Regions from separate parts of the Paenibacillus sp. P32E genome, predicted to be linked through region 1. Evidence: predicted binding sites of a transcription regulator. Region 1 holds the regulator's gene; the other holds the start of a gene.

What was found. Region 1 encodes CtsR, which represses protease genes until heat stress. Its sites were predicted from a motif close to ATGGTCAATAAAGGTCAAACA; they were not measured.
Region 2: a site for CtsR is predicted at 1,329-1,349, ahead of clpP (ATP-dependent Clp endopeptidase proteolytic subunit ClpP). Genes of this name have one in related genera too.

The regions. Positions count from the first base shown of each region.
Region 1 is NZ_LVYY01000022.1:1,318-4,735, forward strand. It holds gene A3848_RS19140 (GNAT family N-acetyltransferase) at 1-570, shown strand, start outside; gene A3848_RS19145 (CtsR family transcriptional regulator) at 1,009-1,470, shown strand; gene mcsA (protein-arginine kinase activator protein McsA) at 1,500-2,024, shown strand; gene mcsB (protein-arginine kinase McsB) at 2,053-3,117, shown strand; gene clpC (ATP-dependent protease ATP-binding subunit ClpC) at 3,154-3,418, shown strand, end outside.
Region 2 is NZ_LVYY01000077.1:35,452-38,869, forward strand. It holds gene A3848_RS30195 (GDSL-type esterase/lipase family protein) at 1-568, shown strand, start outside; gene clpP (ATP-dependent Clp endopeptidase proteolytic subunit ClpP) at 647-1,243, opposite strand; tRNA gene A3848_RS30205 (tRNA-Arg) at 1,436-1,510, opposite strand; gene A3848_RS30210 (sugar-binding transcriptional regulator) at 1,842-2,894, shown strand; gene gap (type I glyceraldehyde-3-phosphate dehydrogenase) at 3,011-3,418, shown strand, end outside.

The DNA of each region.
Region 1 (3,418 bases):
GAGCCAGAAGGATATGTGCTGTATAAACTAATCAATAATGAACTGATCATTGATGAATTTATTTACTTGAACGAAGTGGCGCGTCAGGGCTTGTGGACATTTCTTGCCAACCACGATTCAATGATAACTGGAGCTTCTCTCAAGCAAGTACCTTCTGATGATATTCTCCCATATTTGCTTCCGGACCCGCGCATTCCACAGGAAAATTATCCATACTTTATGGGGCGGATTGTGAATGCACAAAGGTTCGTGGAGAACTTCAACTTCCGACCCGTTAACAACCTTGAGAGTAGAACTCTGTATATTGAAGATGAGCATGCACCTTGGAACAATGGCTTGTGGTTATGGACTGTATCCGAGGACGGGGCAGCAACGTTAAGTTGCTTGGAAGGGGAAAAGGCCTCTGCTGAACTGAATTGCACCATAGGTACGCTTACTGTTCTGCTGTTAGGGTACAAGCGGCCGGGAGAACTGGCCAGATACGGGCAGCTAAAAGCAAACCCAGCAGAATTGGAATGGCTGGAAAAGGTCATCCCGCAGGCGAAAACGGCATTGTTTGATTTTTTCTAATCCTGTAATTTAAGACTCTCCCGTCTTCATAATGAAGCTGGGGGAGTTTTTTGCCAAATGAAAGTCAATCGAAATCACTATTCAAAACCTTGGTTTATTCACAATGGTTAGAATACAATTGCCCTAAAACGTAAAAAATAAAAGCAACCACTTGGAATTCAGTGAGAATGTGTTATAATATGAAAAAAGTCAAAGAAAGTCAAAGTCAACGCAGCTCGAATTCAATTTATTGAAGGAAGTAGAGACAATGGTGGCAGGCTCTTCATTAATGGCTTTTTTAGTATATCTCCGGAATGATGCTGTATTGCACTCTAAGTACTGAGGTATGAATGTAGTTTCGATTCGTGTCTCTGTTCTTGGGTTAAGTTCTATAGAGATCATTGCCGGACGGATGTACAGTCAGTTGCACTATAAGCTTTGAACACTGGAGGATGAGTGATGCGTAATATCTCTGATATTATCGAACAATATCTGAAGAATATTTTGCATGAAAGTCCCGAAGGTACGGTGGAAATTCAGCGCAATGACCTGGCGGACCAGTTCTCATGCGTGCCGTCTCAGATCAATTATGTCATTAGTACACGCTTTACTTTGGAAAAGGGTTATGTGGTTGAGAGCAAACGTGGCGGTGGTGGATACATCCGGATTCAGCGTTTTGAGCTGCCCCAGAATGTCGCCCTGTACGCACATCTCAATTCTACAATCGGAAAAGATATCGATCAAAATTCCGCCGAAGGACTGATTTATCAGCTGGAGGAGGCCCGGTTTCTAACCAAGCGTGAAGCGTGCCTATTGCGCGCTGCTGTTTCCCGGGAATGCCTGACGGTTAATCTGCCGTACCGGGATGAGATTCGTGCCAAGCTAATGAAGGCTATGCTTATCTCTTTATTGGGCAAATAATGGTCAAATCTTAAGGAGGGACACCGCTTATGCTTTGCCAGGAATGCGGGGTCAAACCGGCTACACTCCATTTCACAAAGATTGTGAACGGAGAGAAGACGGAGTTTCATATATGTGAAAGCTGCGCGCGGGAGAAAGGGGAGCTCATTCCTGGAACTTCTGGAGGATTCTCCATTCACAGTCTGCTGTCTGGTCTTCTGGATCTGGAAGGAGCAGGCAAGGGGAAAAATGCAGCTGCCCAGACCGTACAGAGTCTGAAATGTGAAAATTGCGGAATGACTTACTCCCAGTTCAGCAAGCTTGGTCGTTTTGGCTGCAGCTCCTGTTATAAATATTTTGACAGTACGCTGGACCCGCTCTTCAGACGGGTTCATGGCAGCACCGCTCATGTGGGTAAGCTGCCGAAACGTGCCGGAGCAAAGATCATGTGTAAACGCCAGATTGATGAACTGAAGCAGGAACTGCTGCATAGTATCGCACAGGAGGAATTTGAAACCGCAGCTGAGCTGAGGGATCAGATCCGCCAGCTTGAAAAAGAAATGCCACAAGAGTAAAGTCTTTGATATATAGGGGGGATACGACATGTCAAGTCTCCGGTTTACCGAACAAGCCCTTAGTGACTGGATGCGCTGCGGTGGCAGCCATTCCGAGATCGTCATCAGCAGCCGGATGCGGATCGCCCGCAACCTGGAGCATCTGCCCTTCCCTTTGCTGGCTTCGGCAGAGCAGTCGGAAGAGGTGCTGGACCAGCTCGCTCCTGTTTTCCAAGGAGAAGCAGCTGCGGATTTCGGCAACTTTCAACTCTTGAAACTGGATGAGCTGGATGAGCTGGACAAAAAGGTGCTTGTGGAAAAGCATCTCATTAGCCCTAACCTCGCTAACGAGTCACGGGGTGGCGCAGTCATCCTGAATGAGGACGAGTCGGTCAGTATTATGATCAACGAAGAAGACCATTTGCGCATTCAGTGTCTATTCCCCGGTCTACAGGTCAGAGAGGCTTGGGTAAGGGCGACAGCCATTGATGATATCTTTGAAGGCTCAGTCAATTACGCCTTTGATGATCGAAGAGGGTATTTGACCAGTTGTCCTACAAATGTGGGTACAGGGCTTCGCGCATCGGTTATGGTCCACTTGCCCGCACTTGTGATGACCCACCAGATCAACAGGATTTTATCCGCTGTCAATCAGGTAGGACTCACGGTGAGAGGGATTTATGGTGAAGGCAGTGAAGCGGTAGGGAATATCTTTCAGATCTCCAACCAGATCACGCTTGGCCAGACAGAAAGTGAAATTATCGAGAATCTCCATGGCGTAGTTACCCAGATTATTGAGCATGAGCGCAACGCGCGGGAACGGCTGTTGGTAGATTCCGCTTTGCGGATTACAGACAGAATCAAACGTTCTTACGGGATTTTGTCGTACGCGGCGGTGATGGAGCTAAAAGAGTCTGCACAACGGCTCTCCGATCTAAGGCTTGGAGTTGATCTTGGTATTTTGGAAGGACCGTCGATTTCAGTCCTCAACGAGCTGAATGTAAAGACACAGCCGGGTTTTCTGCAAAAAATGTTCGGCGACGAGCTTACAGCCACCGAACTCGATATGTACCGGGCGAAGCTGCTCCGGGAGACACTGGGATCACAACATTAATTATAGATATTTATTATCCGTGGAGGTGCAGGGGATATGATGTTTGGAAGATTTACGGAACGCGCACAAAAGGTGCTTGCGCTGGCGCAGGAAGAAGCCGTTCGTTTGGGACACAATAACATTGGGACAGAACATATTTTGCTCGGCCTGATTCGTGAAGGAGACGGCATTGCCGCTAAGGCTTTGATCGGTTTGGGTCTGGGTCTTGAAAAAATTCAGGACGAAGTGGAAACACTGATCGGTCGGGGACAAGAGCAGCCTACAAACATTGCTTATACTCCTCGTGCCAAAAAGGTTATCG
Region 2 (3,418 bases), on a different contig from region 1:
CGTACCCGTTTACCGCAGAATGGCAGAGCGGCGGCTCCGCGCTCCAGTCGGATCGGTCAATCTTGGTATCAATGGTCTAACTACGGCTGCATTGGAGCAACGTCTAAGCCGTGACCCCATGTTCCGCCAAGCTGTCCGGGATGCAGATATTGTAACGTTGTCCATTGGCGGAAATGATCTGATCAAAGCAGCCAAAGCCGTGTCATTTCGTCCGGGTCACCTGTCTCCGGCGCTGGAACGGGCGCTTTACGCATGTAAAAGAAACTTCAGCGAGATTATGGGTTCACTCTGGCAGTTAAAGAACGGGAGCCGCCGGCCCTATATCATCCGGATGGTTGGACTCTATAATCCTTATCCCCAGTTATCGGAAGCTACAGACTGGGTACGCCAGTTTAACGGCTATGTTGCGGGTTACAGCAGCAATGTATGCGGGTTTGCCTCCATCTATCATGAGTTCGCCGGCAATGAGCGTGGACTGCTGTCACTGGATCATGTCCATCCTAACGGCAGAGGGTACCGTGTAATCGCCGGGAAGCTCGATGCCTTGGGTTACAGCCGGCTCGGATAACGAATTACTGCTACACATACAAAAGAGGCTGCTCTAGACCTTGATGGTCCAGGCAGCCTCTTTTGCATGTGCTGAGAATTATACGCCTGCAGGCAGCGTCTTCTCAATAACCTTATCGACAATACCGTATTCAGCTGCTTCAGCAGCGGTCATGAAGTAGTCGCGGTCGGTATCCTTCTCGATGCGCTCCAGCGGTTGGCCAGTGCGTTCAGATAGGATACGGTTCAGCTTGTCGCGGAGCTTAAGGATACGGCGGGCACGGATTTCGATGTCTGTAGCCTGTCCTTGAGCACCACCCAGCGGCTGGTGGATCATGATTTCACTGTTGGGCAACGCGAAGCGTTTGCCCTTGGCACCGGCATTCAGCAGGAAAGCCCCCATGGAAGCGGCCATGCCCACACAAATGGTGGAAACATCCGGTTTAATGTATTGCATTGTATCAAATATAGCCATTCCGGCTGTGATGGAACCACCAGGGCTGTTCACATACAGATGAATATCCTTATCCGGATCCTCGGCAGCCAGGAAGAGCATTTGGGCGATGATGGAATTGGCTACCACGTCATTAACCTCCGTTCCGAGGAAAATGATGCGGTCCTTCAGCAGGCGGGAATAGATGTCATAAGCGCGCTCACCGCGGTTGCTCTGTTCTACTACCATAGGAATATAACTCACGTGGAAAACCTCCTTGAATTGGTTCTTCGAATGTGTTCATTTTTACTGTTACCGTATTAACCACATGATAAACAAATTCAAACAAAAAGTCAAAGAAAGTCAAACTTAGTTTATAAAAAAAGAGCCAACAAGCGGCTCTTTGGTTAAATACTATAGGTGGGACTGCTAAAATATGTACAAAAGTGAAATTAATGGCGCGCCCGCCAAGAATCGAACTTGGATCTCAGGCTTCGGAGGCCTACGTCATATCCATTGGACCACGGGCGCAACAGAAACTATTATAATCTATTTAGGGTTCAAATGCAACGGCTTAATCACACTGCTGTAAAAATATCTTTGTCTTCTTCTAATATGCGGCCTCCAGCGTTCGGGGAAATTCATTTACAGGGCTTTTATCCGGGAGTCACAGGACTTTCAGCACTTTCCATGACGCGGCAGATGTATAAGATGAAAAGAGGTTGAGAATTATAGTCTCGGAAGACTTGCACTCCGCGTAATATTTGGGTAGAATATGGGTGGGACTTAAAAAGTTAACCCGGGACGTTTTAAGACCATGGACAAGGGAATAAGAGGAAGACGAAGTTGCAGGAGTGAAAGCATGCGTAATTTATTAGAAATCCAAAAGCAGCTTCTGCCTGATCTCATGGAAACCCTTAAGAGACGTTACACGATTCTACATCAGATCATGCTGTCCGATATTATTGGGCGCAGAACGCTTGCCGCATCGCTTGATATGACAGAGCGGGTGCTGCGTGCCGAGACGGATCTTCTGAAATCGCAAGGGCTCATTGAGATCGAGAGCGTAGGCATGCGCGTAAGCGATGCGGGGCGCAGACTGCTTGACCTGCTGGAGCCAATCGCCAAGAGCCTGTTTGGTCTGGATGATCTGGAAGATAAAATTCGTACAACGTATGGTCTGAACAAAGTTATTGTTGTACCTGGTGATTGCGAGACGTCGCCGTTCACGAAGCGTGAGCTGGGACGCGCCGGCGCCAAGGCATTGCTTGGTGTACTGCGGTCGGATGATACCATTGCCGTTACGGGCGGTTCAACGCTTGCTGAAATGGCTGATCAGCTCACGCCTCCGTTATCCCTTTCCTATAAGAACGCTTGGGTTGTTCCGGCGCGCGGGGGATTGGGTGAGAGCATGGAGATCCAGGCTAACACCATCGCTTCAAAGATGGCCAAACGGATGGGAGCCAATTACCGCCTTCTGCATGTGCCTGATTTACTTAGTGAAGATGCTTACCAGTCACTGGCGCTCGACGCAAATATTGGAGAGATCGTGCAAATTATCCGCAGATCACGAATTATTGTGCATGGTATTGGGGATGCCATTGAAATGACCCGCCGCCGCAAGCTGGATGAGACTACAGTCTCGGAGATTCAGGAAGAAGGAGCGGTTGCCGAATCGTTCGGCTATTATTTCAATGAAGAAGGTCAGGTTGTTCATACCATGCTGACTATGGGGCTCCGCCTTGAGGATATTATCCGCACGGAAGTGGTTGTTGGGATTGCAGGAGGCAAACGCAAGGCGAAAGCCATTCATGCGATGCTGCGGTTCGGGCAGGAGGATATACTCGTTACCGATGAGGCAGCTGCTGTCGAAATTGGCAAAGAAATTGACAATCAGATCCAGGCAGTCCTATAGCTTCCAGAATATGGGGAGCAAGCAAAGGACTTATGCATTATACTTAACATTGTTGTCTTGACGAGCCTCACGGCCTGTCTTGAATAAATAAAACGAAATCTAGGAGGAACTATTCAATGAGTGTAAAAGTTGGTATTAACGGTTTTGGACGTATTGGACGCCTTGCATTCCGCCGTATTCAAAATGTAGAAGGTATCGAAGTGGTAGCAATCAATGACTTGACTGACGCTAAGATGCTTGCTCATTTGCTTAAATATGATACAACTCAAGGTAAATTCCAAGGCGATGTTGAAGTGCATGACGGCTTCTTCAAAGTTAACGGCAAAGATGTTAAGGTTCTTGCTAACCGCAACCCTGAAGAACTTCCTTGGGGAGAGCTTGGCGTTGATATCGTTCTGGAATGCACAGGTTTCTTCACCACTAAAGAAGCCGCTGAAAAGCACCTTAAAGGTGGAGCTAAGAAAGTAGTTATCTCCGCTCCAGCTACAGGCGACATGAAAACTGTTGTTTACAACGTTAACGAT